3 regions of the Streptomyces sp. NPDC058291 genome follow, and region 2 is predicted to be linked to each of the others. Evidence: riboswitches for the same ligand, from Rfam matches in the RefSeq annotation. Region 2 holds a riboswitch; each other region holds the start of a gene.
The links. Region 2 has a riboswitch for cyclic di-AMP ahead of ACFVYK_RS15820 (M23 family metallopeptidase). Riboswitches for the same ligand answer to the same signal wherever they lie in the genome.

Region 1: it holds a riboswitch for cyclic di-AMP, as region 2 does, so the genes downstream of both, ACFVYK_RS06655 (transglycosylase SLT domain-containing protein) here and ACFVYK_RS15820 (M23 family metallopeptidase) in region 2, are expected to answer to the same signal.
Region 3: it holds a riboswitch for cyclic di-AMP, as region 2 does, so the genes downstream of both, ACFVYK_RS14105 (M23 family metallopeptidase) here and ACFVYK_RS15820 (M23 family metallopeptidase) in region 2, are expected to answer to the same signal.

What each region holds. Positions count from the first base shown of each region.
Region 1 covers NZ_JBHVYK010000009.1:19,719-22,917, forward strand. Annotated here, with positions in the region: gene ACFVYK_RS06650 (polyprenyl synthetase family protein) at 1-195, opposite strand, end outside; cyclic di-AMP (ydaO/yuaA leader) riboswitch at 1,228-1,449, shown strand; gene ACFVYK_RS06655 (transglycosylase SLT domain-containing protein) at 1,453-1,932, shown strand; gene ACFVYK_RS06660 (HAD family hydrolase) at 1,945-2,769, opposite strand; gene fahA (fumarylacetoacetase) at 3,164-3,199, shown strand, end outside.
Region 2 covers NZ_JBHVYK010000026.1:13,232-16,430, reverse strand. Annotated here, with positions in the region: gene ACFVYK_RS15830 (dihydrofolate reductase family protein) at 1-538, shown strand, start outside; tRNA gene ACFVYK_RS15825 (tRNA-Met) at 611-684, shown strand; cyclic di-AMP (ydaO/yuaA leader) riboswitch at 985-1,151, shown strand; gene ACFVYK_RS15820 (M23 family metallopeptidase) at 1,161-2,219, shown strand; gene ACFVYK_RS15815 (aldo/keto reductase) at 2,371-3,199, shown strand, end outside.
Region 3 covers NZ_JBHVYK010000022.1:27,657-30,855, forward strand. Annotated here, with positions in the region: gene ACFVYK_RS14100 (GntR family transcriptional regulator) at 1-367, opposite strand, end outside; gene ACFVYK_RS14105 (M23 family metallopeptidase) at 554-1,297, opposite strand; cyclic di-AMP (ydaO/yuaA leader) riboswitch at 1,312-1,478, opposite strand; gene ACFVYK_RS14110 (M16 family metallopeptidase) at 1,700-3,088, opposite strand; gene ACFVYK_RS14115 (M16 family metallopeptidase) at 3,085-3,199, opposite strand, start outside.

The DNA of each region.
Region 1 (3,199 bases), on a different contig from region 2:
CGCGAGCACCACGAGCAGCGGCCTGAACCGCTTTCCGCCCGCCCGCACGAGGTGCTGGGCGGCCTCCGTGATGAAGGGGACCTCACTCTTGGTGGCTTCGAGCAAGCCTTCCTCGACAGCCGCCAATCCGGCCTGGACATCGGCTTCCAGAGCCTGGTCCCGCACGCTCAGCCCGAACGGCCCGACGACGGTCACGAGGGGTCTCCTGTCTGCTGGTGTCCACTGGCGATTACGCGGTTTGTCGATAGGTCGCTGCCCTCACTCAAGTCAGCGTATCCGGTCACGTTTCGATCACCGATAGCCCCCACGTCCCCCAGGCTCGAATGGACTCGCCCAGCGGGTGCCTCCCTCAGGCCGGGCGGTACCGGATTACACCCGCTAAGTTCCTGATCAGCTCATATGCACGGACATCCATCGGATTACCCGGGAGTAGCGTTTCATGCTCGCGGCCCCCCGGCACCGCAGCCGCCGCGGGAACGGCCGACCCCGGAACCCGGTACTCCGCCCCGGCCCCGCCCACGACCCAGGCGTCCGGGCGCCCGGTCCCTTCCGGGCGTCCGGTCCTTCCGGGCCGTCCGGGTCCTTCCGGGCATCCAGATGTCCAGACGTCCCGGCGTCCAGGCGTCCGGGCATCCAGACGTCCCGGCGTCCAGGCGTCCAGACGTCCGGGCATCCAGACGTCCCGGCGTCCAGGCGCATACCGAAGCTTCCGCGCCTCCGCCCTCCCGCATCCGGGACCGGCGGCACGCCCCTCACCCCCGCGCCCTCCGGACCGCCTCGTTCCGGCCCACGCCCTCACCGCACCCCTCACCCGCTTCACCCCGTCCGGCGTGACGACTATCACGTGCGCACCGCGGATCCCGCTCCCCCAGATGCGACTCGAGTCCGAAAGGACGGGGCGCGGGCGACGCCGAGCCGGGTGGCGCGAGACGGCGACGGAGACGTCAGCTCATCCCCGCTCGTTTAAGCATGAGTTGGGCTTAATGCCCGTTTCGCCGCCCTTGTGGAGGCTGGTGAGTTGGCTCACTCGGCCGGGCCGGTCCCCGTCCACCCCTCCTTCACCGATCCTCACCGATCCTCCGCATCCCTCAAGCAAGTTGACGCTTTGCACCCACAAAGGATCAAGCACCCCATAGGCCACAGACCAAGGTCAATAGGGGTGATCTGTGAATCCGCTACTTGTTCCGGACATGTGCTCTCGCATACGTTCCCGGCCTGTCGGGCGGACGCCTAATCCTGCCGCCGCCCATGACACCCATCGATAACGCACGGCAGGAGCGGGGGAACCAGGTAAGTCGCCGCAGCGGGTGTTCCTAACATCCCGGATTTTCCGGATGTTTCGGACATGCGCTTGCGGCTCGGGGTGAAGTCGCGACCGTCGAGGACGCGACCGGGCAGCTCCCCGCCCGAACCCGACAGCTCACCTCGCAGGCGCTGGAGAGGAAATTCGTCATGCCCGCTGCCGCTCACCGCCGCACTCGCACCGCCCGCCTCGCCCGCAAGCTCGCCGTCGCCGGCACCGGAGTCGCCGTGCTGGCGCTCCCGCTGATCGGAGCCACCGGAGCCTCCGCCGCGACCCCGACCGTCGCCACCGCCTCCAGCCTGGGATACGCCAACAACCTCGACGGGTGGATCCGCGCCTCGCTCCACGTCATGGCGCAGCACGGCATCCCGGGGACGTACAACGGCATCTACCGCAACGTCATCCGCGAGTCCTCCGGCAACCCCTACGCCATCAACCTCTGGGACTCCAACGCAGCCGCGGGCATCCCGTCCAAGGGGCTGCTGCAGGTCATCGACCCGACCTTCCGCGCCTACCACGTCGACGGCACGTCCTGGGACTCCTACGACCCGGTCGCGAACATCACCGCCGCCTGCAATTACGCGGCCGCGCGCTACGGCTCCATCGACAACGTCTTCAGCGCGTACTGACGGGGCCTGGGCTCACGGAAACAGTCTTTCGAGGACGACGGCCACGCCGTCGTCCTCGTTCGACGTCGTGACCTCGTCGGCCACCGCCTTGAGTTCGGGGTGCGCGTTGGCCATCGCGACCCCGCGCGCGGCCCAGTCGAACATGGGGATGTCGTTGGGCATGTCCCCGAAGGCGACGGTGTCCTCGGGCCGCAGACCCAGGTGTTCGGCGGCCAGGGCCAGTCCCGTCGCCTTGGTGACGCCGCAGGGCTGGAGCTCCACCGTGCCCGGCCCCGACATGGTGACGGTGGCGAGCGAGCCGACCACCGAGCGGGCCGTCGCCGCCAACTCGTCGTCGGACAGGAACGGGTGGCGCAGCAGCACCTTGCTGATCGGCTCGCACCACAAGTCGTCGCGATGGCCGACGCGCAGGGCGGGCAGCGTGGGGTGCGGCATCCGGTAGCCCGGCTCGATGAGCGTCAGCCCGTCGACGCCGTCCTGGTCGACGGCCGCGTACAGCTGCCCCACCTCCGCCTCGATCTTGCCGAGCGCGGTCTCCGCCAGTTCCCGGTCCAGGGTGACCGACCACAGCAGGCGGTCCGCGCCGGCGTCGTACAACTGCGCGCCCTGTCCGCACACCGCGAGCCCCCTGCTGTGCAGACGGTCGAGCAGCGACCGCACGCGGGGCGCGGGGCGGCCCGTCACCACCAGGTGGCGTGCGCCGGCGACCGCCACCCGCGCGAGCGCGTCGAGCGACCGGTCGGAGAACGTGTCGTCGCCGCGGAGCAGCGTTCCGTCCAGGTCGGTGGCGATGAGGGAGTACGCGGTGCGCGCGGCATATGCGAGGGGTGCGGCCATGATCAGAGAATACGGATGCCGCACCCCTCCGGTTCGACGCCGCCCGAACAGCGGCCAAGTCCTTCCCTGTTCTGTCAACTCCCCTTCGTTGACTGACACGTTGTGGTTGACGGCTGGATCAAAGCAACGGTTTTCTGCCAGATCGCCGACTGTGCCCGTGCGCCAGGACACCAGGTACGCCGGTACCTGGCAGCGGACGGTTTCACGCGCTCTTGCCTCGTCCGCCTCGAGGGCGTCGTCCGCCTTCTCCGCCTCGACGGTCCCGTCCCGTGTCGCTTCGCCGAGGTCGGCCGTAACGTGTGGCGCGGCTCGACGCACCCGCGCGACATCCGCCCGGCGTCCGGCGAGCACACCAGGCGAGCACCAAGAGCGCACGAAAGAGAGGCAGTACCCGATGCCCCCCTTCGACCTTGCCGAGGGCGATCCCTTC
Region 2 (3,199 bases):
CCTGGTGGAGACCCGGCGCATCGAGGACGTCGTCCTGCACCGCTACGAGCCCACCGCCCCCGGCGCCGGACCGCTGCCTGCCGCCGCCGACCGGCACTGGCTGGCCCTCGCCTGCGAGCTCGCCGAACGGTGCCCGCCCTCGCGGAGCGCCTTCAGCGTCGGCGCGGTGATCGTGGCCGCCGACGGCACGGAGCTCGCGCGCGGTCACTCCCGGGAGGCCGGCGACCCGGTCGTGCACGCCGAGGAGGCGGCCCTCGCCAAGCTCGACCCCGCCGACCCGCGACTGCCCACGGCCACCGTCTACAGCAGCCTCGAACCGTGCGCCCGCCGCTCCTCCCGCCCCGCCCCCTGCGCCCGGCTCGTCCTCGACGCGGGCGTGCGCCGGGTGGTCACCGCCTGGCGCGAGCCCGACACCTTCGTGACCGGGGCGGACGGCACCGGTGTGCTGACGGCCGCGGGCGTCGACGTCCTCCTCCTCGCGGAGTACGAGCAACGGGCGAAGGCCCCGAACCGGCACCTGACCCGAGGCGACGGGTGACCGTCGGCCCGGGGCGGCGGACAACCGTGGTGATTCACGCGCCGGAAGTAGCGTAGACTGGAGTCACAACGACGCGGGGTGGAGCAGCTCGGTAGCTCGCTGGGCTCATAACCCAGAGGTCGCAGGTTCAAATCCTGTCCCCGCTACTGAAGGCCGAGGGCCGGAATCCGAAAGGGTTCCGGCCCTCGGTGCGTTCCCCGAGCCGATCGCTGCCGTGCGTGACCGGGCGACCGCCCTGCGCAGAGCAGGTGAGCCGCCGTCAGCACGCCTGTTCCTGTCAGGGCCTGCGCGGCCGAGGTCAACTCGCCCGTTTTTCACCGCTGGTGGCCCGAAAGTCCAGGCCAGGAATGTTATTGATCAAGCAGAACAGCTTGGAAACGCACCCCTGGGTCTATTAACGTTCGATAACGCAGCGCGGTCGTCCCAGCCGGCACCAGAGTCGGCTCCGTGCGCACGCGCCGAATCCCGCAAGGGCACCGGGGAACCACCACCTTGGGGTGAATCACGCGGAAGCCGCCGTGAACTCGCAGAGTCCACGGCCGGTATACGCGCGTAGGAGACCTTCCCGCTCCGAACCCGTCAGCTAACCCGGTAGGCGACGGAAGGAAAGGAGCGCGCCCGCGTGGCGTCCAACCCGCCTGCCCCCGAGGCCCCGTACGCGCCGAGCCAGCCGTCTCCCGAGACCTTCGGCTACGGCGGCCACCGTGCCGACGAGGGCCCCTGGGAGGAATGGAATCCCACCGCGGAGTCCGTTCGCCCGGTCCGGGGCAAGCACCGGGTCGCCAAGCAGCGCGGCGGCGGGTTCGCCCGCAGCTCCACCGTCCTCGGCGTCGGCGTCATAGCCGCCGTCAGCGCGGGCGGGATGGCCAGTGCCAACACCGGCAAGGCCCCGGTCTCCATCTCGATGCCGGACCTGCCGAACGTCGGTTCGCTCATCTCCGACGACGACCCCGCCCCGCAGACCGAGTCCGCCCTGGCCGCCTTCGGGTCCGAGACCGCCGTCGACGCCGACGAGAGCACCGTCGAGAGCGCCGTCGAGAGCGCCGCCCAGAGCACCGCCGACGCCGGCGAGGCCCTGCGCAGCCGGATCATGGCGCAGGTCGAGTCGCAGCAGACCCAGTACGAGGTCAAGGCCGCCGCCGCCGCGAAGAAGGCCGAGGCCGAGGCCGTCGTCAAGGCCGAGAAGGAGGCGCAGGCCAAGGCCGCCGCCGCCAAGAAGAAGGCCGCCGAGGAGGCCGCGAAGAAGGCCGAGGCCGCGCGCCTGGCCGAACTGGCCAAGCAGTTCACGCTGCCGACCTCCTCGTACACCATCACCTCGACCTTCGGTCAGGCCGGCTCGCTCTGGTCCTCCGGCTACCACACCGGTCTCGACTTCGCCGCGCCCACCGGGACTCTCATCAAGGCCGTCCACAGCGGCACCGTCACCGAGGCGGGCTGGGCCGGTTCCTACGGCTACCGCACCATCCTCACGTTGGACGACGGAACCGAGCTGTGGTTCTGCCACCAGTCGTCGATCAACGTCAGCGTCGGCCAGAAGGTCTCCACCGGCGAGGTGATCGGCCGCGTGGGCGCGACCGGAAACGTCACCGGCGCCCACCTCCATCTGGAGGTCCACCCGGGCGGCAGCGCCACCGGCATCGACCCGGCGGCCTGGCTGCGCAGCAAGGGCCTCAACCCCTGAGCCGCCCCCTCGGGGACATCCCCGAGGTCCCCCTGGCACGGCCCTGATCGGTCGGGTCCGCCCTGATCGGTCGGGTCTGCCACGTCCTGTTCACACGTTCTTCGCGTGCCCCGTGGAATGGGCGGGCCGCCGGTGACCGTTGAGACGAAGCATGACTGCTCTTCGCACACTCGGTTCATCGGACCTCGAGGTCTTCCCGCTCTCCCTCGGCGGCAACGTCTTCGGCTGGACGGCGGACGAGGCGGCCTCCTTCGCCGTGCTCGACGCCTACACGGCCGCGGGCGGCAACTTCGTCGACACCGCCGACGCCTACTCGGCCTGGGTCGACGGCAACTCGGGCGGTGAGTCCGAGACCGTCATCGGCAGGTGGGTGAAGGCCCGGGGCAACCGCGACGACGTCGTGATCGCCACCAAGGTGAGCCAGCACCCCGAGTTCCCCGGCCTGAGCTCCGACAACATCAAGGCCGCCGCCGACGCCTCGCTCCGCCGTCTGGGCACCGACCACATCGACCTCTACTACACGCACTTCGACAAGACCGAGGTGCCCGTCGAGGAGATCATCGGCGCGCTGGACGAGCTGGTGAAGGCGGGCAAGGTGCGGCACATCGCCGCCTCCAACATCTCTCCCGAACGCCTCCAGGAGTCCCTGGAGTTCTCCGACCGCGAGGGCCTGGCCCGGTACGTCGCCCTCCAGCCGCACTACAACCTGGTCTCACGCGACACCTACGAGGGCGCGCTGCGGGACGTCGCCGCCCGCTTCGGCCTCGCCGCCGTCCCGTACTACTCGCTCGCCTCCGGCTTCCTCACCGGCAAGTACCGGCCCGGTACGACGGTGGAGAGCGCCCGATCCGCCGGCGCCGCCAAGCACCTCGACACGGAGCGGGGCCGCAGGGTCCTCACCGCGCTGGACGAGGTCGCCCAGGCCCACGACGCGCAGGTCGCCACGGTCGCCCTGGCCTGGCTCGCCGCGCAGCCCACGG
Region 3 (3,199 bases), on a different contig from region 2:
GATCGTCGCTGCTGCCCCTTCTGGCCCGCTCCTGGCCCAGCCGGACGAGCCCGCGCAACACCTTCAGGTGGGCCTCGGTGCGCCGCTGGGCGGCCCGGGAGGCGCCGAACGGCTCCAGCAGCATCCGCATCTCCAGCAGGTCGCCGGCCTCCTGCTCGGTCGGCTCGGCCACGCACGCGCCCGCGTGCCGCCGCGTGACCACGAAGCCCTCGGCCTCCAGCGTGCGCAGCGCCTCCCGGACGGGAACACGGGAGACGCCGTAGCGGCGGGCGAGGAGTTCCTCGGTGAGGCGGCTGCCGCGCTCGTAGACACCCGCGACGATGTCGTCCCGGACGGCCGTGCACACCGAGTGCGCCGGAATACGCATGACGGACCTCCGCCTTAATCCCCGTGAAACGTCGACGATTGACGTGCGTTCAGCGACTCTATTGCAATGAACGGGAATTTCCGATGGCGGGCCGGAATCCATGGATATTTTTTGGACAGCATGCCCCGGGAAACGGTAAAGCCCCGGCCGAAGGGCCGGGGCCGGACGATCTGCCGTCAGGCGTCGTCAGACGTTCACGCCGTGCCCGCGGAGATAGGCGACGGGGTCCATGTCCGAGCCGTACTCCGGGGTGGTGCGGGCCTCGAAGTGCAGATGCGGGCCGGTGACGTTGCCGGTGGCGCCGGAGAGCGCGATGCGCTGTCCCGGGGTGACCTGCTGTCCCACCGACACCTCGATGGACGACAGGTGGCCGTACTGGGTGTACGTCCCGTCGTTCATCCGGATGACCACCTGGTTGCCGTACGCCCCGCCCCAGCCGGTCTCGACCACGGTGCCGGAGCCGACCGCGTGCACGGTGGTGCCGCTGGCGGCGTGGAAGTCGATGCCGGTGTGGCTGCCGGAGGACCACAGCGAGCTGCTGGCCTGGTAGCCGGTGGAGACGTAGGAGCCGGTGATCGGCATCACGAAGGTGTTCAGGCGCCTGCGCTCGGCCTCGCGAGCGGCACGCACGCGTGCCTCGCGCTCCTCGACGGCCTTCTTGGCGGCGGCCTGGCGGGCGGCCTCCTCGAAGGCGGCCTGCTTCTGTACGGCGACCTGGTCGTCGAGCTGCTCGACGACGGCCTCGCCGGCGGTGACGACGGGGATCAGGCCGGTCTGCTCGGGGGTGGGCTCGGCGGCGAAGGCCGGGGCGGAGGCGACGGTCGCCATCACGCCGGTGGTGGTGAGGGCCGCGACGCCCGCCGCGCGGGCGGTGGTGCGCTGCATCCGGCTGGGCCGACGATGCTTCCCGGTGGCGCAGGTGAACGCCATGAAGTCAGGGGTGTCCTTTCCTTCCCTCTCGCCTACCGGGTTAGCTGACGGGTTCGGAGCAGGAAGGTCTCCTACGGACCCCCTCGCCTTCGCGCGGGCGTCCGATTCACCCCAGGGACTTCACAAGTGGGTCCCCGGCTCCCCTGGCTCGCGCCATGCGGGGACTCGGCGATGACTGTCCGGTGCCGCGGCTGCGGCGCACTGCCTGACGAACAGCCCGGATGACGCTAAACGGCCCGGGTTTCCCTCCTCAAACGAATCCCGGTTTTTGTAGCGCATCCCACAGGGCAGATGGGGGACTCCGCCGCAATTCGGACACATCACGGGTTCAATTCCCTCACACGGAGGCCCTGGTGACGCTTGCGTCGACCAGGGCCCCCACACGCGCGTGCCGTTGCCGGACTACTCCGCGGAGACGACCTTCACCTCGCCGATGCCGAGGGCCTCGACCGGCTCCCTGATCTGTGCCGCGTCACCCACCAGGACCGTCACCAACCGGTCCACCGGGAAGGCGTTCACGGCGGCCGCGGTGGCCTCCACCGTGCCCGTCGCCGTCAGTTGCCGGTACAGCGTCGCCTGGAAGTCGTCGGGCAGGTGCTGTTCCACCTGGTCTGCGAGCGTGCCCGCCACAGCCGCGGCGGTCTCGAACTTCAGCGGCGCCACCCCGACCAGGTTCTGCACGGCCACGTCCCGCTCGGCGTCGGTCAGGCCGTCGGCGGCGAGGGTGCGCAGCACCTTCCACAGGTCGTCCAGCGCGGGACCGGTGTTGGGGGTGTCCACCGAGCCGCTGATGGCGAGCATCGCCGCGCCCGAGCCGTCCGGGGCGGACCGCAGGACCTGCCCGAAGGCGCGCACGCCGTAGGTGTAGCCCTTCTCCTCCCGCAGGACCCGGTCCAGGCGGGAGGTGAGGGTGCCGCCGAGGCAGTACGTGCCGAGCACCTGGGCGGGCCACACGCGGTCGTGCCGGTCGGGGCCGATCCGGCCGATCAGCAACTGCGTCTGGACGGCGCCGGGGCGGTCCACGATGACGACCCGGCCGGCGTCGTCGGCGGTCACCGGCGGCACCGGCCGCGGCTCTGCCGAGGAGCCCGTCCAGGCGCCCAGGGTGTCGTCCAGGAGCGCCTTGAGGTCGACTCCGGTGAGGTCGCCGACGACGACGGCGGTGGCCGTGGCCGGGCGGACGTGCCGGTCGTAGAAGGCGCGGACGGCGGCCGAGTCGATCTTCTCGACCGTCTCCGCGGTGCCCTGGCGCGGGCGCGACATGCGCGCGGTGGCCGGGAACAGCTCCTTGGAGAGCTCCTTGGCGGCGCGCCGGGCGGGGTTGGCCAGCTCGTGCGGGATCTCGTCCAGACGGTTGCGGACGAGGCGCTCCACCTCGCTGTCGGCGAACGCGGGTGCCCGCAGCGCGTCGGCGAGCAGACCGAGGCCCTTGGCCAGGCGCGAGGCCGGCACCTCGAGACTGAGGCGGACGCCGGGGTGGTCGGCGTGCGCGTCCAGAGTGGCGCCGCAGCGCTCCAGTTCGGCGGCGAAATCCTCGGCGGAGTGCTTGTCGGTGCCCTCGGAGAAGGCGCGCGCCATGATCGTGGCGATGCCGTCGAGACCGGCCGGCTCGGCGTCCAGGGGCGCGTCGAGGATGACCTCGACGGCCACGACCTGCTGGCCGGGACGGTGGCAGTGCAGCACGGTCAGGCCGTTGTCCAGCGTGCCGCGCTCGGGCGCCGGAAACGCCCACGGCTTGGCCTCGCCCGCCGCGGGCTGGGGGTGGAAGTCCATCGTGGCGAGCTCGGTCACCGGGCCGCCTCCTCGTTCTCGTCCTGGTCGGCGGGGGCTTCGGCGGCGGTCGGCTCGTAGACGAGCACCGCGCGGTTGTCGGGGCGCAGTCGGGCCTTGGCGACCTCCCGC